Regions from separate parts of the Plantactinospora veratri genome, predicted to be linked through region 2. Evidence: riboswitches for the same ligand, from Rfam matches in the RefSeq annotation. Region 2 holds a riboswitch; each other region holds the start of a gene.
The links. Region 2 has a riboswitch for S-adenosylmethionine ahead of thrC (threonine synthase). Riboswitches for the same ligand answer to the same signal wherever they lie in the genome.
Positions count from the first base shown of each region.

Region 1: linked by a shared signal. The riboswitch ahead of V1634_RS30900 (aminotransferase class V-fold PLP-dependent enzyme) and the one ahead of thrC (threonine synthase) in region 2 are both predicted to bind S-adenosylmethionine.
Region 3: linked by a shared signal. The riboswitch ahead of V1634_RS32715 (ABC transporter substrate-binding protein) and the one ahead of thrC (threonine synthase) in region 2 are both predicted to bind S-adenosylmethionine.

Region 1 is NZ_JAZGQL010000033.1:6,112-12,957, reverse strand. It holds gene V1634_RS30905 (PrsW family intramembrane metalloprotease) at 1-1,283, opposite strand, end outside; SAM riboswitch class IV at 1,350-1,470, shown strand; gene V1634_RS30900 (aminotransferase class V-fold PLP-dependent enzyme) at 1,517-2,797, shown strand; gene V1634_RS30895 (FUSC family protein) at 2,872-4,104, opposite strand; gene V1634_RS30890 (FAD-binding oxidoreductase) at 4,280-5,674, shown strand; gene V1634_RS30885 (glycerol-3-phosphate dehydrogenase/oxidase) at 5,744-6,846, opposite strand, start outside.
Region 2 is NZ_JAZGQL010000001.1:481,494-488,339, forward strand. It holds gene V1634_RS02170 (GNAT family N-acetyltransferase) at 1-529, opposite strand, end outside; gene thrC (threonine synthase) at 941-2,236, opposite strand; SAM riboswitch class I at 2,250-2,366, opposite strand; gene V1634_RS02180 (dienelactone hydrolase family protein) at 2,549-3,349, shown strand; gene V1634_RS02185 (DUF6295 family protein) at 3,391-3,669, shown strand; gene V1634_RS02190 (ABC transporter permease) at 3,744-4,556, opposite strand; gene V1634_RS02195 (ABC transporter ATP-binding protein) at 4,553-5,491, opposite strand; gene V1634_RS02200 (S24/S26 family peptidase) at 5,488-6,372, opposite strand; gene V1634_RS02205 (PqqD family peptide modification chaperone) at 6,369-6,846, opposite strand, start outside.
Region 3 is NZ_JAZGQL010000036.1:43,484-50,329, reverse strand. It holds gene V1634_RS32730 (cytochrome P450 family protein) at 1-927, shown strand, start outside; gene V1634_RS32725 (amino acid ABC transporter ATP-binding protein) at 964-1,749, opposite strand; gene V1634_RS32720 (amino acid ABC transporter permease) at 1,742-2,536, opposite strand; gene V1634_RS32715 (ABC transporter substrate-binding protein) at 2,615-3,496, opposite strand; SAM riboswitch class I at 3,756-3,847, opposite strand; gene hrpA (ATP-dependent RNA helicase HrpA) at 3,954-6,846, opposite strand, start outside.

The DNA of each region.
Region 1 (6,846 bases), on a different contig from region 2:
CAGATTCCCGCCGGTGCCTGCGGATCCCGGCCGACGAAGACCCTGCGGGCGGCCTGGATCGCGTCGAGCAGCCGGCGTTCCTCGTCGAGCTTGCGGGCGAGCTGCGCCGGCCGGCGCTCCAGCCCACGCACCAGCCCGTCCCGGAGCAGGGCGAGCCGGGTCGCGGAGATCTGGAGCGCGCGCATCGCCTTGGCGCCCTCCTCACCGGCGATCCGGCGGGCCCAGCGGCGGGCCGCGTGCCGCCGGCCGAGGGTGCCGAGCGCGGCCAGTTCGGGTGGGGTGAGCCAGCCCGTCGAGACGTAGTCGGGGAGCCGGCGCTGGGTGAGCCGGCCCTCCCAGCTCCGGACCCAGACGGCCAGGCCGACCACGCCCAGGAAGATCGGCACCATCAGCCCGAGGTAGCTGTAGAGCAGGATCAGCGGCTCACCGGAGAGCTGGGTGAGGGTCGCTGCCAGGTTCCAGGCGCCGTGCAGCATCATCGCCAGCAGCAGGCCGGCGAGCGGGGCGAGGATCCGGATCGGGCGGCTGGCCGACCGGACGGCGATGCCGAGCCCGATGCCGGTCATCGAGGTGAAGAGCGGGTGGGCGAAGCCGCTGATCAGTACCCGCAGGATGAAGATCCCGAAGACGTTCTGCGCACCGGTGGCCGGGCCGTACTGGTCGACGCCCTCGGCGTAGCCGTGCAGGCCGAAGTAGAGGATGTTCTCGACCATGGCGAAGCCGACCGCCGACAGACCACAGTAGACGATGCCGTCGGTGATCCCGGACCACTTGCGGCGCTGGTAGAGCAGGAGCAGAAGCGGCCCGAGCGCCTTGGTCAGCTCCTCGATGAAGGGCGCGACCAGCACCCCGACCACCGGGAGGGGGAGCTGGAGGGTGTCGGCCGCGAAGGTGTTGGTGCGCAGCGCGGCGAAGGTGGAGACCGCCGCACCCCAGCCGAGGCAGAAGGCGAGATACTTGACCGGCTCCGGGTCGTACCGGTCGAGCCAGAGGAAACAGGCGACCAGTACCGGCACCGGCAGCGCCGCCGCGCCCAGCCCGATCAGTGGCGGCGTGACCCCGGCCGGCGACACCAGTTCCCAGGCCATCAGCACCGCGCAGACGACGATCAGCGCTATCGCCCCGATCATCGTCAACAGCCGGGCCAGGCTGCGCCGCTCGGGCGCCGCCACCTCCGGCAGGCCGAATGCGGGGGGCGGGAACTGCCCCGACGGGGCGGGCGGCCACGGCGGGGTCGGCGACGGCGGCTGGGGCGCCGCCGTACCGGGCGGGGTGTCGGCCATGTGATCAGCGTAGTTCCTCCGGCCAGCCCGGCCGGACCACAACCGGGCCGGTTATGCTCTCTGGCAGGTCACGAGCGCCAGCGTCAAGCCCCGGCTTGCTGGCCGGCAACCCTCGTCGAGGTTCGCGGTGGGGTGCCCCGGGTGATGACCGGGCTCGGTGCGCGCCCGCACCGGGCAAGCGCGGACCCCGTCCCCACCCGCTCCGGGGTCCCTGGCCACCGGAGGTATCCCCGATGAGCACCAGTGTCGTTTCCGCACCCGCCCGGCCGACCGGCGTAACCGCACCGGCAACGTCGACTCCGGCAGCGCCGCTCGGGGTGCTCGGAGTGCCGGGACAGATCAACCTCGACTACGCCGCCACCGCACCGTGCGCGCAGGCCGCCGCCGACGCCGTGGCCGAGCTGCTGCCCTGGTACGGCAGCGTGCACCGGGGCGCCGGAGCGCTCTCCCGGCGCAGCACCCTGGCGTACGAGCGGGCCCGGCAGCAGGTCGGCGACTTCCTAGGGTCACGCGCGGACGACCACGTCGTCTTCACCCGCAACACCACCGACGCGCTCAACCTGCTGGCCCGGGCCCTGCCGCCCGGCACCCGGGTGGTGACCTTCGCCGCCGAGCACCACGCGAACCTGCTGCCCTGGCCCACCGGTACGGTCCGGTTGCCGGTGCCCGGCTCGGTCGCCGACGCCGTGCGAGCGGTCGACGCGGCACTGCGGGAACTGCGCCGGGGCAGCGGCGGCGGCGCACCGATCCTGGTCGCGGTGACCGGGGCCAGCAACGTCACCGGCGAGTGCTGGCCGGTCGCCGACCTGGCCCGGGTCGCCCACCGGCACGGCGCCCGGATCGCGCTGGACGCCGCCCAGCTCGCCCCGCACGCCGAACTGGACATCGCCGCCCTGGCAGTCGACTACGTGGCCGTTTCCGGACACAAGCTGTACGCGCCGTTCGGAATCGGCGTACTGGCCGGACGGGCGGACTGGCTCGACGCCGCCCCGCCGTACCTGGCCGGTGGCGGTGCGACCCTCGGGGTCGGGGCGGCCACCCATGACGTGCGCTGGGTCGAGGGGCCCGCCCGGCACGAGGCGGGCACGCCCAACCTGCTCGGCGCGGTGGCGCTGGCCGCGGTCTGCGCTGCCCTGGCCGGGGCGGACCGCAGCGCGCTGTACGCGCACGAGCAGGCCCTGCTCGCCCGGCTGCGGTCCGGGCTCGCCGCCCTGCCGGAGGTGGTCGAACTGCGTACCTTCGACGCGGCCGCGCCCCGGGTCGGCATCGTCTCGTTCGTGGTCGCCGGCCGGGACTCGGCGGCGGTCGCGGCCGACCTCGCCCAGCGCTGGCAGCTCGGGCTGCGGGACGGGCTCTTCTGTGCGCACCCGCTGGCCCGGCGGCTGCTCGCCGAGGCGGCCGCCCGGAGCGGGCGGCCGGACCTGCCGCCGACCGCGCTGCGCGCGAGCATCGGGCTGGGCAGCACCGCCGGGCACGTCGACCGGCTGCTCACCGCCCTGGCGGCCCCCCGCTGACCTGCGCCGCGCCCGGCACCCGGTGGTCCGCGCCCGGTGCGGGCGCGCTGCCGGGCGGAGTGGCGGCGCCACGGTCAACGTGCCGGGCCCATCCCGAACGAGGGGCCACCGGAGCGTCGGTCCGACGGCGGCATGTCGGGCTGCCGGGCGGCCTCCGCGGCTGCCTCTCCGGCGTGCCCGCCCGCCGCCCGGCGTACGAGCTGGTTCGCCTCCAGCCGTTCGATGCCGGTGGCCCGGAGCAGGTCACTGCCGGTGGTACGCACCTGTGCGATCACCACGCTGCCGGAGAACCCGACCCCCTCGGCGTACGCCCGACCGGCCTTGCCGATCGCCTGCAACGCCTGCTCCCGGGCGGCCTCCGGGCGTACGCCGTGCCCGAGGTCCCGGCGCAGCAGCCGTACCGCCTCGGCGAGCATGGTGACCGCGTTCGACATCTCCTCCGGGATCGGCTCCTCGTCCTCCAGCGCGGTGACCGCCCGCCGGATCAGGGTCCCGCTGTTGTGCACGGCGTGCTCGATGTACTCGGAACTCTCCACGTACTGGGTCAGCGCTCCCCGGCGGTGCCAGCGCACCGGTGCCAGGATCGCGGTCTCCCGGCCGCCCTCCAACGCCTCCTCGAAGCCCTGCAGGTGCCTCTCCACCTCGCGGAGCCGGTCCAGCGCGGCCTCTGCCCGGCCCGGATCCCGGACCTTGAGCGCCTCCCCGGTCTCGGAGAGTTCCTCGGCGAGCCGGCCCAGGGCCGGCCGGGCCGCCCGGTCCACCACGCGCAACGGGTTCAACGGCAGCACCAGTGCGATCACCACGAGCCCGGCGGCCCCGCCGATCAGCGCGTCGATGACCCGGGGGAACTCGATGGTGCCCCGCAGCGGCGATTCGACGGTCACGATCAGCACCGCGGTCGCCGCCGCCTGGGTCACCACCGCCGGACCACCGCCGAGGAAGATGGTGACCACGATCGCCAGGAAGACGATCACGCCGAGCTGCCAGGGTCCGGCGCCGGCGGAGAAGACCAGGGCGTCGCCGATGCCGATGCCGACCGCCACGCCAATGATCAACTCGACCGTCCGGCGGAGCCGCTGGCCGACGGAGGAGGCGAGGGTACCGATCGCGGAGATCGGTGCGAAGACCGGCGACGGGTTGCCCAGGAACTCGTGCGAGCCGACCCAGGCCAGCGCGGCCGCCACCCCCGCCTGGAGCGCCAGCACCAGGTTGAAGCGTACGGCGTGCCAGCGGTCCCGCACGGTGGCCCGGGACCGCTGCCGGAACTCCTTCGCCAGGTTGGCGATCCGCTCCCGATCGAGGTCCACGGGCGTTTTGGCCACGGTGGCCCGGACGGAGCGCATGGCGGGGACTACCCGCTGACGAACCGGTCGAACCCGTCCGGGCGGCGCCAGTGAGCGTCGACCGGGTTGTCCGAGGTGTTCCCCGACGGTCGGAAACGACCGTGGTCGACGTACTCGTCGGGCGACTAGCCTGCCAGGCATGCCGGATCTTCTCGACGACCTGCGGGCGGCGCTCGGCGACTCCGCCGTGCTCACCGACCCCGACCTGCTCCGCAGCCACCAGCGCGACGAGGCCGACCTCTGCGTGGCCGGAACACCGGCCGTGCTGGTCCGGCCCCGGACCACCGAGGAGGTGGTCGCGGTGGTCCGCACCGCCGCCGCGCACGGGGTACCGGTGGTGCCGCAGGGGGCCCGGACCGGGCTCGCCGGAGCCGCCAACGCGGTCGACGGGGCGGTGCTGCTCTCCACGGTGTCGATGGACGAGATCCGCGAGGTCGACCCGGTGAACCGGATCGCGGTGGTCCAGCCGGGCGTGGTCAACGCCATGCTGGCCGCCGCCGTCGCCAAGCACGGCCTGCGCTATCCGCCCGACCCCGGCTCGTGGGAGTCCTCCACCATCGGCGGCAACGTGGCGACGAACGCGGGCGGAATGTGCTGCGTCAAGTACGGCGTGACGACGGAGTACGTCCTCGGTCTGGAGGTGGTGCTCGCCGACGGTGAGGTGCTGCGCACCGGACGGCGTACCGCCAAGGGGGTCGCCGGATACGACCTGACCCGGCTCTTCGTCGGCTCGGAGGGCACCCTCGGAGTGATCACCGAGGTGACCGTCTCGCTCCGGCCGGCCGCCGAGGAGTCGCTGACCCTGGTCGCGGTCTTCCCCTCCACCACCGCCGCCGGCCGGGCGGTCGCGGAGATCTCCGCCCGGGGGCTCAGCCCGAGCCTGCTGGAACTGCTCGACCGCACCCATCTGGGCGCGATCGAGGCGTACCGGCCGATGGGGTTGCGCACCGACGCCGAGGCGCTGCTGCTCGCCGCCGCCGACACCGGCACCCGGGCCGCCGCAGACCTCGCCAAGCTCGCCGAGGTCTGCACGGCGAGCGGCGCCGACGAGGTCTTCGCGGCCACCGACGCGGAGGAGGCGGCGGCGCTGCTCCAGGCCCGTCGGCTGGCCCACCCGGCGATGGAGCGGTTCGCCGCCGCCACCTATCCGGACGGCATCGGCGGGCTGGTCATCGACGACGTGGCGGTACCCCGGGACGCGCTCGCGGCGCTGCTCGACGGGGTGGCCCGGATCTCCGCCGAGCACGACGTGCCGATCGGCGTGGTCGGGCACGCCGGGGACGGCAACATGCATCCGAACATCGTGGTCGACCGGGCCGACCCGGCGAACCTGGAGCGGGGCCGGCGCGCCTTCGACGCGATCATGGAGCTGGGTCTCTCGCTCGGCGGCACCTGCACCGGCGAGCACGGCGTCGGCCTGCTCAAGCGGGACTGGCTGGCCCGGGAGATCGGGCCGGTGGGCCTGCGGGTGCACCGGGCCATCAAGGACGCACTCGACCCGACCGGGCTGCTCAACCCCGGCAAGGTGCTCTGACGGGGCGGGGCTGAGCCGGGTCCGGGCGAGGTGCGCTGACGGCGCGGGCTGAACGGGGTCCGGCGCGCCTCAGCCGGGCAGTTCCGCCCCGTCCCGGCCGGCACCCCGGTCGGCGGCGAAACCGCGTACGTCGGGCGCCCCGACCCGGGCCGCGTCGGCGGTGGCGTCGTCCGGCATCCGCTGGGACTGCCGTTCCGCCTGCACCCGGGCCAGGTAGTGCTCGACCTCGCGGGCCCGGACCGGGGCGTCCCAGCCGAGCACCCGACCCATGATCTCGGCGGTGTGTTCGGCCGACTCGGTGCCCCGGTGCGCGGTCTCGAAGGAGATCCGGGTACGCCGGGTCAGCACGTCGTCGAGGTGCAGCGCCCCCTCGGCCCGGGCGGCGTACGCCACCTCGGCGGCGAGGTACTCGGGTGCCCCGGCCAGCGGGGAGCCGAGCAGCGGCTCGGCGTCGACCATGTCCAGCAGGTGGGTGGTGAGGTTGCCGTACCGCTCCAGCAGGTGTTCGACCACCCCGGCCTGCACCCCGTGCCGGCGGGCCAGGTCGGCCCGGTCCCGCCACAGCGCGGCGTAGCCGTCGGCGCCGACCAGCGGCAGGTCGGCGGTGCGTGAGGCGCGTACCCCGCCGAGCCGGCGGGCGGCCCGGTCGACCACGTCGGCGGCCATCACCCGGTACGTCGTGTATTTCCCGCCGGCCACCAGCAGCAGCCCGAGCATCGGCTCGTAGACGGCGTGCTCGCGGGAGAGCTTCGAGGTCGAGTCCGCCTCGCCACTGAGCAGCGGGCGCAGCCCGGCGTAGACGCCCTCGATGTCGGCGGTGGTCAGCGGCCGGTCCAGCACGGTGTTGACCTGGTCGAGCAGATAGTCGATGTCCCGGGCCGAGGCCGCCGGGTGGGCCCGGTCGAGCCGCCAGTCGGTGTCGGTGGTGCCGATGATCCAGTGCCCGCCCCACGGGATCACGAAGAGCACCGAGGTCGGGGTACGCAGGATCAGCCCGGCGTCGCCGGTGATCGCCGAACGGGGCACCACCAGGTGTACTCCCTTGGAGGCCCGTACCCGCAGGCCGCGCCGCACCCCGACGTCGCCGAGGAGTTCGGACATGTCGTCGCTCCACACCCCGGTGGCCGCGATGACGGTGCGGGCGCGTACCTCGAACTCGGCGTCCGGGGAGC
Region 2 (6,846 bases):
CGGCCCGGGCCAGTCCCTCGGTCAGCAGCCGGTCGAGTTCGGTCTCGTCGAGTGTGGTCAGGTCGAGCCGGCGGCGTATGTCGGCCAGCGCCGGTTTGGCACCCATCGCGGCGGCGAAGGCGTCGCCCGGTGTCGTCGGCGCGGCCTCGGGGCTCATGTTCGCCACCTCGCCGATGATCCGCTTGCGGCCCTCCTGGCGGACCAGCCGCACCGCCTGCTCGTAGAGCGCCCGGCCGACGCCCCGGCGGCGGTACTCCGGGTGGACGGCGAGCACCAGCCCGGCGTTCTCCAGGTTCTCCCGCTGGGGCAGCGAGACTGCCAGGTAGCCGACGGCCACCCCGTCGAGATAACCCAGCGCGTGCCGGTCCTCGTCACCCGGCCACGGTCGCCGGAGCGCGGCGAAGAAGCGCTGCCGGGACAGCGTCGGCACGTCGGGCTGGTCGACGGTGCGCGCGGAGGACTCGATCTCGTACGCCCGCTCGGTGGCGGCGACGTCGGCGACATCCAGTGGGGTGACCACGGTATCCATGCTCTGCAGAGTGCCGCTTACACGAAAGGGGCGCGACCGAATATCGAGGAACCGTCACCCGGATCGGCGGATTCGCGTTGAGCCGAAGGGCGGGCGACGACGTCGGCCCGACCGGGCGAGAGAGTTTGGTCGGGAGGACGCCCGCACAACGCCTCCGGCGCTGGGTCGTAAGAGCTTTGAAAGTCTACGGCGGTGCGTCCTCCCGCACGGAGCATCTTGCGACGTGCAGATGCAGTCGTCAAGTCCCCTTCCGCGTGTTTTCGTTACGGGCGGCAAAACAGCAGCTACGCACCGCATCCGTACCGCCGGGTCCGGGTCTCCGCCGATGGAACCGAACGATTCCACCTGCAAGTTGCACGTGCATCTGCCCGGGCACGGTTCGGGCAGATCCAAAAAATTCTTCCGGAAAATTCAGCCGAGCAGACCCGCGTCGCGGGCCGCCCGCAGCGACGGCTTGACCCGGTACGTCGGACCGACCTGTGCCGCCACCGCGTCCAGGGTCTTGAGACCCTCGCCGGTGTTGTAGACGACCGTCTCGGCATCCGGGTCCAGCCGGCCGCTCGCCACCAGCTTGCCGAGTACGGCCACGGTCACCCCGCCGGCCGTCTCGGCGAAGACGCCGGTGGTCCGGGCCAACTGCCGGATGGCGGCGCGGATCTCGTCGTCGTCGGCGTAGTCCATCCAGCCACCGGTACGGCGCACCGCCTCCAGGGCGTAGAACCCGGCGGCCGGGTCGCCGATGTTGAGCGACTTGGCGATCCCGGTCGGCCGGACCGGGGTGATCACGTCGGTGTCGCCGTGCAGCGCGACCGCGATCGGGTTGCAGCCGGCCGACTGGGCGCCGAAGACCTTCCAGCCGTTCGCCGGCGCCTCGACCAGTCCGATCTCGACCAGCTCGCTGAACGCCTTGTCAATCTTGGTGAGCAGCTCGCCACTGGCCATCGGGATGACCACCTGCTCGGGAATCCGCCACCCCAACTGCTCGGCCACCTCGTAGCCCAGCGTCTTGGAGCCCTCGGCGTAGTACGGCCGGACGTTCACGTTCACGAACGCGGTGTCGGCGAACTCGTCGGTCTCGACCAGCTCGCCGCAGAGCCGGTTGACGTCGTCGTACGAGCCGTCGATCGCGACCACGTCGCCGCCGTAGACGGCGGTGGTCACCACCTTGCCCTGCTCCAGGTCACCAGGGATGAAGACGATCGACGGCACCCCGGCCCGGGCCGCGTGCGCGGCGACCGAGTTCGCCAGGTTGCCGGTCGAGGCGCAGGCGAACCGGGTGAAGCCGAGGCCACGGGCGGCGGTCAGCGCCACCGACACCACCCGGTCCTTGAACGAGTGGGTGGGATTGGCGCTGTCGTCCTTGACCCAGAGCGGCGCCCGGATGCCCAGTTCGGCGGCGAGGCCGGCGGCCGGGACCAGCGGGGTCAGCCCCGGGTCGAGGGTGACCCGGGTGGTCGGGTCCTGGCCGGTCGGCAGCAGCGCGGCGTACCGCCAGAGGTTGTCCGGGCCGGCCTCGATGTCGGCCCGGGTGACCCGGGCCAGGGTCGCGGCGTCGTAGCCGACCTCCAGCGGGCCGAAACACTCGTAACAGGCGTGCTGCGCGATCAGCGGATATTCGGTGCCGCAGCCGCGACAGACGAGAACGCGGGCGGGATTGGGGGCCACCGGGCTGGTCTGGCTGGGGGTCGCGTCGATGATCGACGTCATGGCGATAGCCGTCCTCTCATCTTTCCCTGGCGCCGCACCGCGCGGCGGGGACGGATTTGGCACCTGCTCCGCCGTGGAGTGGTTGCCGGGGCGTCGTCGGGCCGTATCCCTCAGCCCCTCTGGATGAGGTATGAAGTTGTGCCGACAGTCTACGGGCACCGCCAGCCGCTGTCCCGGGTCTGTTCGCGGTGTGAGGAAGATCCCCACGCCGGACCACCGGACCGCCGTCGAGCGCCGGCTGAAATAGTTACCCCGGGCTGACGAGAACTCGGGTACGGCCACCGTCCGGCCGGGCGGGACGGGAGCACGGCGGTGCAGGACGGGAGCGTGACGGTGCGGGACGCGATGCGGGCCGGAGACGCGATGCGGGCCGGAGACGCGATGCGGGCCGGAACGGTCCGGATCGCCGGGGCGGGCGGCGACGAGATCGAGGCGTACCTGGCCCAACCTCTCGACGCCAGGCCGCACGGCGGGGTGGTGGTGATCCACCACATGCCCGGCTACGACGAGGCGACCAAGGAGATCACCCGTCGGCTGGCCAGCTACGGGTACGCGGCGATCTGCCCCAACCTGTACTCCCGGGAGGCACCCGGCGCCAGCCCCGACGACGCGGCGGCGGCGGCGCGGGCCGCCGGCGGCGTACCCGACGACCGGCTCGTCGGCGACGTCGGCGGCGCCGCCGAGCACCTGCGCGGGCTACCGGCCTCGAACGGCAGGGTCGGGGTCATCGGGTACTGCTCCGGTGGCCGGCAGGCGTTCCTGGCCGCCACCCGGCTGCCGCTGGACGCCGCCGTCGACTGCTACGGCGCGTTCGTGGTCGGCGACCCGCCGGACGACTTCCCGCTGGCGGTGCGGCCGCTGTTCGACCAGGCAGGCAGGCTCTCCTGCCCGCTGCTCGGGCTCTTCGGCGCCGAGGACCGGTACCCCGCACCGGCCCAGATGGACGAGCTGTCCCGGGAGCTGACCCGGCTCGGCAAGCCGCACGAGTTCCACACCTTCGCCGATGCCGGGCACGGCTTCTTCGCCGTCGACCGGCCCAGCTACCGGCCGCTGGCCGCCACCCAGGGGTGGCAACGGGTCCGGGACTTCTTCGACCGCCACCTGAACGCCTGACCGGGACGAATCCCGTCCGTCCCGAGCCCGAGGAGGCCGGCATGTGCACGTACGTCACGGTGAAGCGCGAGGTCGACGGCAGCGGCAAGGGTGCCGGCGGCTGGTTCCCGGTCAGCCACACCTGCGTCTACGTGGACCATCCGACGCACGCGCCGTACGCACACACCCTCAACATCGACTTTCTGAACCCGGCCGCCGGCCCGGGGGCGCGGGTCGCGGTCGAGCTGACCGAGGAGTCGGCGCTCGCCCTGGTCGAGGCGATCCAGGCCGCCCTGGCCGCCGCCCCGGCCGGGCTGGCCAGCCGCGACCAGAAGGTCTGACCCGGGTTTCCGCGAGCGGCGCCACAGGCACCTGCCGACCGGACGCTCCGCGGGCCGTGTCGGGCCGGGCCGGCTCAGAGCGACCGGGACTGCCGCACCAGGGCCCGGCCCACCCCGGCCACCGCGACGACGGCGACCACCCCGAGCAGCAGGCAATGCGGCCAGACCTCCGCGAACCCGCGCAGCAGCGCCTCCCGGAGCGCGGTGACGCCATGGCTGACCGGGTTGACGACGGCGAGGATCCGCGGCACCGTACCGAGGTTCTCGATCGGATAGAACGACGGGCTGGCGAAGAGCAGCAGCGGCACGAGTACGTTCACCAGCACGGTGAACCGCTGCGCGTCCCGGACCACGGTGGCGAGCAGCAGGCAGAGCGCGTTGAAGGCCAGCGCGGCGAGCAGCGCCACACAGAGCAGCGCGGCCCAGCGGTCCGCCGGCCAGCGAACCCGGAACAGCGCCGCCGAGGCCGCCAGCGCGGCGACCGTCTGCGCGGAGACCAGGGCGGAGCCGGCGAGCAGCTTGCCGGCGACGTACTGCCACCGGGTCAGCGGGTACGACCACAGCTCCAGCGCCATCCCGTGCGCCCGTTCCCGCACCAGCGCGGTACCCGAGGTGGTGGCGGCGGAGAGCAGCGCGGAGAACATCAGCGCCGGGATGACGAAGTCGGGATAGCCGACCGTCCGGCCCCGGTAGGTCACCGTACCGATCAGGTCGGCGAGCGAGGTGGCGAAGAGTGCGATGTAGACGGCGCTCGGCACCACCGCGAGCAGCAGGTCGCCCCGGTCGCGGGTGAGCAGCAGCCACTCCCGCCGCAGCGTCGCGGTGAGTCCGGAGCCGTGCCAGGGCGGCGCGGCGGTGTCGTCGTCGGCCAGGCCGGTCAGGCTCACCGGGTGGTCACCTCCGATCGGGTCAGGGCCACGAAGGCCTCCTCCAGCGAGGCGGTCGCCAGCTCCACGCTGTCGACCGGGATCCGCTGGTCGGCCAGTTCGGCCAGCAGCCGGGGCAGCCGCCGCCGGAGGTCCGGTCCGGTCAGTACGATCTCGTTGCCGCTGCGGGCGGCGGCCAGCCCCAGCCGCAGCGCACCGGCGGCGATCGCCGGCCAGCCGTCCACCGATCCGCTCCGCAGCACCGCCCGCGCCTCGCCTCGTTCGTCGCGCAGGTCCGCCGGGCTGCCGTCCCGGATCAGCCGCCCGTGCCGCAGCACCAGCACCCGCTCGGTGTTGCGCTCCACCTCGTCGAGGTAGTGGCTGGTCAGCACGATGGTCAGCTCGTGCTGCCGGCGCAGTTCGTTCAGCGCGGCCCAGACCCGTCGCCGGCCCTCGACGTCCAGCCCGGCCGACGGCTCGTCCAGCAGCAGGATCCTCGGCACCCGGAGCAGCGCCCGCACCAGTTGGAGCCGGCGTCGCTGTCCGGCGGAGAGGGTCTGCGCGGGCCGGTCCTCGGTGCCGGCCAGTTCGAAGGCGCCGAGCAGTTCCTCGGCCCGGGAACGGGCGCGACGCCAGGGCAGGCCCCGGAACGCGGCGGCGACCCGCAGGTTGTCCCGGACCGACAGGGTCAGGTCGAACGGCCCGGACTGGTGCACCACCGCCACGTCCCGCTTCGCCCCGCCGTCGGGCTGGCGGCCGTGCACCAGGAGCCGCCCGGAGCTGGCCGGGCAGGCCCCGCAGACCAGTTTGAGCAGGGTGGTCTTGCCGGCGCCGGCCGGGCCGAGCAGCCCGACCGCCTGGCCGGGCGGAATGTCGAAGGTCAGCCCGTCGACCGCCGGGGCGGCGGCGCCGGGATACGCCTTGACCAGGTCCGTCGCGGCGATCGCCGGGGTCATGGCGCACCGTCGAGCGCCGGCTGCGGGAATCCCGGCAGCGGGGGTACGCCGAGCGTGGCGAGAATGGTCCGGATCGCGCTCACCGGGCCGGTCTCGGACAGTGGCGGGCCGGTCCGCAGGTGGTGGTCGACGTCGCCCGGGGCGATGACCGGCTGGGCGTCGTCGGGTCCGTCCACCGGTGCGACGCCGCCCCGGCCGCCGGGCAGGGCCGGTGAGCCGAAGCGGCAGCCGAGCACGATGTCGAGCCGCTGTGCCGGTCGGGCCGGGCGGCTCCGGCCGGCCAGGGCGGTGCGCAGGTCGTCCACCGGGCGTACCGCCGCCGGGGAGATGCCGACGGTCACCCCGCCCAGCGCGTCGAGAGCGTCCAGGGCTCGGCGTACCCGGTCCGGCAGGGCGGAGCCGGCGGCGAGGTGGCGTACCCGGACCAGGGCATGTGCGCGGCGGCTGCCCGGCGGCGGAAGCTGGTGGTCGGTCTCCGGTACGGCCCGGGCCGCCGCGCCGACCAGCCAGAGCGTGACGCCGTCCGGCAGCGGCAGGGGCGGCCCGCCGACGGCCGGGGCACCCGGGGCACGGGCCGGGACCTGCGGTACCCGCCCGAGCAGTGCCGCCCGGGGCACCGGCGGGTCGTACAGCGGCAGGTTGTCACCGGCCGTCAGCAGGTGCTCCGGCAGCCGGGCCACCACCCGGTGCACCACGATCCCGTCACCGTGCTGGTACGCGACCACCTCGCCCGGGCAGATCTGGTCGAACTCGACCGGCTCGACCACGACGGTGCCGTCGGAGAGCACCGGCACCATGCCGGGGCCGGTGACCGGTACCCGGGCCAGGCCGCCGGCGGCGAGGGCCGCCCGTACCCCGTCCGCGAAGCCGCTCCCGGTCACCGGTGGCCCCCCTCCCCGGCCGGTCCGGACGGCTCGGCCGACCGGAGCAGGTCGCGGGCGCGCAGCAGCGCCACGAACTCGCGGACGTCCCGGGCGACGGCCTCGCGTTCCCGCCCGTCGCCGCCGCCGAACGCGTCGGCCAGCTCCCGCACCACGGTCGGCACGTCGCTGCCGGCGGCGAGCCGGCGCCAGATCCGCGCGGCGCTCGCGTTGAACGTCTGGAACTCCCCGTCGTCCGGGTTGTAGAGCCGGACCTCCTCGTCGTCGTCGACCCAGACGATTGCGGAGTTGATCCCGACCGTCACGCGACACCTTCCCCTCGGGTGGTCAGCAGTGGAGGCGACCGGGGTTCTCCGGGCGGCGGAGCCCGGGCCGGCCGGTCGTGGTACGCCGGGCGCGCCGAGCCGTCCCGGACCGGGCGGGGCGAACATCTCGTGCAGCGGCTGGCTGCGCAGGTTGCCGGCCAGTTGCGGC
Region 3 (6,846 bases), on a different contig from region 2:
CCCGACCACACCCGGCTGCGGCGGCTGGTCTCCGGCGCGTTCACCGCACGCCGGGTCGCCGCACTGCGCCCCCGGATCGAGGAGCTGACCGAGCAGTTGCTGGACGGCATCGCCGACGCCGAACAGGTGGACCTGATCGACCGGTTCGCCTTCCCGCTGCCGATCCAGGTGATCTGCGAGCTGCTCGGGGTACCGGCCGAGGACCAGGCCGACTTCCGGCGCTGGACGGATGCGATCGTGACCGGCCCGATGAACCCGGCCGGGCTGCCGCCCGCGCTGACCGCGATCGTCGGCTACATCCGTACGCTGCTGGCGGCCAAGCGTGAGCAGCCGGCCGACGACCTGCTCTCCGCGCTGATCGCGGTGCACGAGCAGGGTGACCGGCTCACCGACGACGAACTCGTCTCGATGGTCTACCTCTTCCTGATCGCCGGGCACGAGACCACGGTCAACCTGATCGGCAACGGCATGCTGCTGCTGTTGGCCGAACCGGAGCGCTGGGCCCGGGTGGTGGCCGAACCGGCGCTGCTACCCGGGACGATCGACGAGGTACTGCGCTACGAGGGCCCGGTGCAGAACGCCTCGTTCCGGACCGCGATGGAGCCGGTCGAGCTGGGCGGCCGGACCATTCCGCAGGGCGCGTCGGTGCTGGTGGCCCTGCTCTCGGCCAACCGGGACCCGGACCGGTTCCCGGAGCCGGACCGGCTGGACCTGGATCGCCCGCCCACCCCCAACCTCGCCTTCGGGCACGGCATCCACTACTGCCTCGGCGCACCGCTGGCCCGGCTGGAGGGGCAGATCGCCTTCGGCGCCCTGGCCCGCCGGTTTCCCGGGATGCGCCTGGCGGTACCGGCGGAGGAGATCGGCTGGCGGTCCAGCCTGCTGCTCCGGGGCCTGTCGGCGCTCCCGGTCAGGCCGCGCGGCTGACCGGGGAAGGCACACCGAGACGGCACACCGGACCGATCAGAGGACCTGGGAGAGGAACTGCCCGAGCCGGGCACTGCGCGGGTCCTCGAAGATCTGTGCCGGCGGGCCGGCCTCGACCACCCGACCGCGGTCGAGGAAGACGACCTGGTCGGCGACCTGCCGGGCGAAGCCCATCTCGTGGGTGACGACCAGCATCGTCATGCCCTGACCGGCCAGGTCCGCCATCAGCGAGAGCACGCCCTTGACCAGTTCCGGGTCGAGCGCCGAGGTCGCCTCGTCGAAGAGCATCACCCGGGGCGACATCGCCAGTGCCCGGGCGATGGCCACCCGCTGCTGCTGGCCGCCGGAGAGCCGGCCGGGTCGTACGTCCGCCTTGTGCCGGAGCCCGACGAGGTCGAGCTGGCGCAGCGCCAGTTCGGTGGCCTCGTCCTTGGAAAGCTTCCTGAGCTGCCGGAGCGCGAGCGTGACGTTGCGCAGCACCGTCATGTGCGGGAAGAGGTTGAACTGCTGGAAGACCATGCCGATCCGCTGGCGCAGCGCGTCCGGATCCTGGTCGAGCACGCTCACACCGTCCAGCAGTACGTCGCCCTGGTCCGGCTCCAGCAGTCGGTTGACGACCCGGAGCAGGGTGGACTTCCCGGAGCCGGAGGGGCCGATCACACAGGCGGTCTCGCCCCGGCCGACCTCGAGGTCGATGCCGCGCAGCACCTGGTTCCGGCCGAACGCGAGATGTACGTCGCGGGTCGCGACGCTGACCGACTCGTATCCGGGACCTGCCCCGTCCGGTCGGGCCGACACCGTCGGAGTGACAGACTCAGGCATGCTGGGTTCCCCTTCCACCCGTCGGTAGCGCGGTCTCGCCGGCGAGCGCCACCGGATCCTCCTCGTCGGGTTCCGGGCCACCGGCCCGGCCGTCGCGCAGCCGCCGGTCGACCCAGTTGACCAGGTGGGTCAGCGGCACGGTGATGACCAGGTAGAAGAGCCCGGCGAGCAGCAGCGCGGACTCGTTGCCGGTGTTCGCCGCATAGTCCTGGCCGATCCGGAACAGTTCCCGCTGGCTGGCCACCAGGCCGAGGAAGTAGACCAGGCTGGAGTCTTTGATCAGTGCGATGAGCTGGTTGACCCAGGCCGGCAGGACCCGGCGTACGCCCTGCGGGATGATCACCAGGCGCATGGCGGCGCCGTGCGACAGTCCCAGCGCCCGGGTCGCCTCCAGCTGGCTGGCCTCCACGCTCTGGATGCCGGACCGGAAGATCTCCCCGATGTACGCCGCCGCGATCAGCGACAGCGCCAGGATGCCCAGCGGATAGGGGTTGGGGCCCCACCAGGCGAGCCCGAGCGGTGCCAGCCCGACCCCGATCAGCAGGATGGTGACGGCGGCCGGCAGTCCCCGGAACACGTCGGTGTAGATCCGCGCCGGCCAGCGCAGCCACCGGGTCCGGGCCAGCCCGGCCATCGCCAGCAGCATGCCGAGCAGCGTCCCCACGATGGCGGAGAGCAGCGCCAGCAGCAGCGTGTTGGGCAGCCCGACCGTGAGCATCTCGGGCAGTGCCTCGCGCATCGACTCCCAGTCGAAGAACGTCTCCCACAGCGTCGCCAGGGTCTCCATCGCCTCGCCTGTCTCGGATCCGGAGTCGCCGGCCGGCCGGGGGCGGCCGGCCGGCGACTGTCTGGTGTGCGGGCCGGGTCAGCTCGCCGGGGTGGCGGCCGGGCTCGTCGGACCGGCCTTGACCGGCGGGTACGTCACCGTGCCGCTGCCCGGCTTGAAGCTTTCCGGCACCGGCCGCCCGGGATAGTACTGCTCCTGGAGGCGGGTCCAGGTGCCGTCCTCGATCACCTGGTCGAGTGCGGAGTTCAGCGCCTCGCGCAGCGGGTCGGCGCCCTTGGCCACCGCGAACGCGGTCGGCGCCGAGCTGAGCTGCTTCTCGACCAGCACGATCTTGCCGCCACTCTCCTGTGCGGACTTCTCGCCGATCTCGGCGGGTGCGATCCAGGCGTCGGCGGTCTTCGACTTGAGCTGGTTGATCGCGCCGTTGTAGTCGGGTACCCGGACCGGGTCGAGACCCTCCTTGGTGGCGTAGTCGTCCTGCACGGTGCCCTGCACCACGACCACCCGCTTGCCCTTCAGCTCGGCGAAGCTCCTGATCGGCGAGCCGGCCGGCACGTCGAGTCCGAAGTAGCCGAAGTCGTACCCGTTGCTGAAGTCGACGGTCTTGCGCCGCGCCTCGGTGATGGTGATCGACGACGAGCCGGCGTCGAACTTGTGGTTGTTGACCTGGGCGAGCAGCGCGGAGAACTCGGTGCCGACGAACTCCACCCTGAGCCCGAGCTTGCCCGCGACGGCGGTCATCAGATCGTTGTCGAAGCCGGTGAACCTGCCGTCCTTCAGGAAGACGTTCGGCGGTGCGTCGGTCAGGGTGCCGACCCGCAGGGTCCCGGGTTGCAGCAGGTCGTAGGGGTTGTCGGCGGTGTCGCCCGACGACGAGCCGCCGCAGGCGGCGACCGCACCGAGCAGCGCGACGGCGGCGACCCCGGAGAGGAGGCGGGTGGCGAGTGAGTTGATGCGCATTGTGCTGAAACTCCATGAAATATCCGGCGACGGTGTGCCGAAGGACCACCCGACCGGTCAGGTCATGGGCAGTGCGGGACGGCGTCGCTCAGGGGGTGCTGACGAGATGGTCGGAATGCCGCCGACCGGCGGTCGCGGTCAGGCCGAGGCCCGACAGAGCATGGTGCTGGTCCGGCAGAGGTCGACGTGTCGACGCCACCGGTGCCAGACGACGTGCAGCCGGCTCGCCCGCCCGGCTCGGATGCTGCGCACTACGGAACCTCCATCGATCCTGGCGGTAGCACCCGCACCCACGGTGGGGGGTTGCTGCGACGTCGACGAGCCAGGTCTCTCGGTCGCTCTGGATGGCCGGAGCACAGCCTACTCAACCAGGTCCCCGACATTCCAACTGGTCAGGGCCGGGATGGCTGTGTCGCTCGCCACCCACCCCGCCGCGCCGCCCGGCCGGTGCGGGGGCTCAGCCCGCCTCGGCGACGTCCATCGCCCGGTAGATCCGCTGTTCCGAGATCGGGTACGGCGTACCGAGCGCCTGGGCGAAGACGTTCACCCGGAGTTCCTCGATCATCCAGCGGATCTGCCGTACCGCGTCGGCACCCCGGCGCGCCGGCGGCAGCGCGTCGACCATCTCCCGGTACTCCTGCTGCACCTGGGCGATCCGGGCCTGCTGGTCGCGGTCCCGCTGCGGGTTCTGCGGCAGCCGGTCGAGGCGGCGCTCGATCGCGGTCAGATAGCGGGGAAGGTCGGCGAGGCGGGCGTAACCGGTCTCGGTGACGAAGCCGCGGTGCACCAGCCCGGAGAGCTGGGCCCGGATGTCGGCCAGCGCCGCCACCATGGTCAGGTTGTTGGTCCGGGCCAGCCGCTGCTCGACCGCGTAGGCGGCGGCGAGCACCCGGCGTACCCGGTCGACGACCTCGACGGTGGTGTCGACCAGATCCGCCCGGACCCGGTCGCGCAGCGCGGCGAAACCCTCGGCGTCCCAGGCCGGCCCGCCGGCATCGGCGATCAGCTTGTCCACCGCCGCGTCGGCGGCGTCGTCGAGCAGCTCCTGCACGTTGCGGTGCGGGTTGCGGCTCAGCGCCAGCTTCGCCTCGTTGGAGAGGCGGCCGGAGACGAACTTCTGCGGCGAGCCGAGGGTCAGCCGGAGCAGCCGCCGGGTGCCGGCCCACATCTGGCGGCCCTGCTCGGCCTCGGTCTCGAAGACCCGTACCCCGACCGTGTCGCCCTCGTCGACCAGGGCCGGATAGGCGGTCACCAGGTAGCCGGCCCGGTCCTGCTCGATCGAGCGCGGCAGCGTGCCGATGCTCCACTCCCGCAGCCCCGACCGTTCGACGTCCGGGGCGGCGGCGGCCACCATCCGGCGTACCTGGGTGGTGAGCTGCCGTTGCAGCGCCGGCAGGTCCTTGCCCTCGGCGACGGTCTGCCGCTCCTCGCCGACCACCCGGAAGGTGGGGCGCAGGTGCGCCGGCAGCCGCTCGACGTCCCAGGCGTCCCGGGGCACGGTCACCCCGGTCATCCGGCGCAGTTCCCGGGTCAGCGCGTCGAGCAGCGGCTCCCGGCCGGGCGTGATGGAGGCCAGCACCGCCCGGGCGTAGTCCGGCACCGGGACGAAGTTGCGGCGTACGGCCTTCGGCAGCGACCGGATCAGCGCCACCACGAGTTCCTCGCGCAGCCCGGGTACCTGCCAGTCGAAGCTCTCCGCGTCGACCTGGTTGAGCATCGGCAGCGGGATGTCCACCGTCACCCCGTCGGTCTCCGTCCCCGGCTCGAACCGGTACGTCAGCGGCAGCGCCACCCCGTCGGAGTGCCACTCGTCGGGGTAGTCGGCCGCGTCGAGGGCGCCCCGTCCCTCGTTGATTAGCATCTGCCGGTCGAAGGTGAGCAGGTCGGGCCGGTCCCGGCGGGTCTTCTTCCACCAGGCGTCGAAGTGCCGGCCGGAGACCACCTCGGCGGGGATCCGCTGGTCGTAGAAGGCGTACAGCGTCTCGTCGTCGACCAGGATGTCCCGGCGCCGGGCCCGGTGCTCCAACTCCTCGACCTCGTCGAGCAGGGCGCGGTTGTCGTGGAAGAACCGGTGGTGGGTCTGCCAGTCGCCCTCCACCAGTGCGTGCCGGATGAACAGCTCCCGGCTCAGCACCGGGTCGATCCGGCCGAAGTTGACCTTCCGGCCGCTGACCAGCGGGATGCCGTAGAGGGTGACCTTCTCGAAGGCCACCACCGCGGCCTGCTTCTTCTCCCAGTGCGGCTCGCTGTAGCTCCGCTTCACCAGGTGCTGGGCCAGCGCCTCGACCCACTCCGGCTCGATCCGGGCGGCGACCCGGCCCCAGAGCCGGGACGTCTCGACCAGCTCGGCGGCCATCACCCAGCGCGGCGGCTTGCGGAACAGCGCCGAGCCCGGGAAGAGGGCGAACTTGGCCCCCCGGGCGCCCAGGTACTCGTTCTTCTGCGTCTCCTTCAGCCCGACGTGCGAGAGCAGTCCGGCGAGCAGCGACTGGTGGATCCGGTCGGTGTCGACGTCCTCCGGGGTCGCGTCGCCGGCCGGTGCCGTCGGCGTACCCGTGGCGGGGCCGTCGGTCGCGGAGTCGCCGCCGCCCCGGCCCCGGCCCGGCCGGCCGTCGGGCGCCGCGCCGCCGGTGGTCCGCAGCACCTGGCGGAGCTGCGAGTGGATGTCCTGCCACTCCCGGACCCGCAGGTAGTTGAGGTATTCGGCCTTGCACATCCGGCGGAAACCGCTGGACGAGAGCGCCCGCTGCTGCTCCTGGAGATAGCGCCAGAGGTTCAGCAGGGCGGCGAAGTCCGACTCCTTGTCGGTGAACCGGGCGTGTGCCTGGTCAGCCTGGGCCTGCCTGTCGGCGGGCCGCTCCCGGGGGTCCTGGATGGAGAGGGCGGCGGCGATCACCGACACCTCGGTGGCGCAGCCGTTGCGCTCGCCCTCCAGCACCATCCGGGCCAGCCGGGGGTCGACCGGAAGCTGCGCCAGCCGGCGGCCCAGCGGGGTCAGCCGGTGCCCGGCCTCCTCGCCGGTCTCCTCCAGTGCGCCCAGCTCGCGCAGCAGGTTGACCCCGTCGGCGATGTTGCGCTTGTCCGGCGGGTCGATGAACGGGAACGCGGCGATGTCGCCCAACCCGATCGCGGTCATCTGGAGGATGACCGAGGCGAGGTTGGTGCGCAGGATCTCCGGGTCGGTGAACTCGGGCCGGGACAGGAAGTCCGGCTCGTCGTAGAGCCGGATGCAGATGCCGTCAGAGGTACGTCCGCAGCGCCCCTTGCGCTGGTTCGCCGACGCCTGGGAGACCGGCTCGATCGGCAGCCGCTGCACCTTGAGACGATGGCTGTAGCGGGAGATCCTGGCC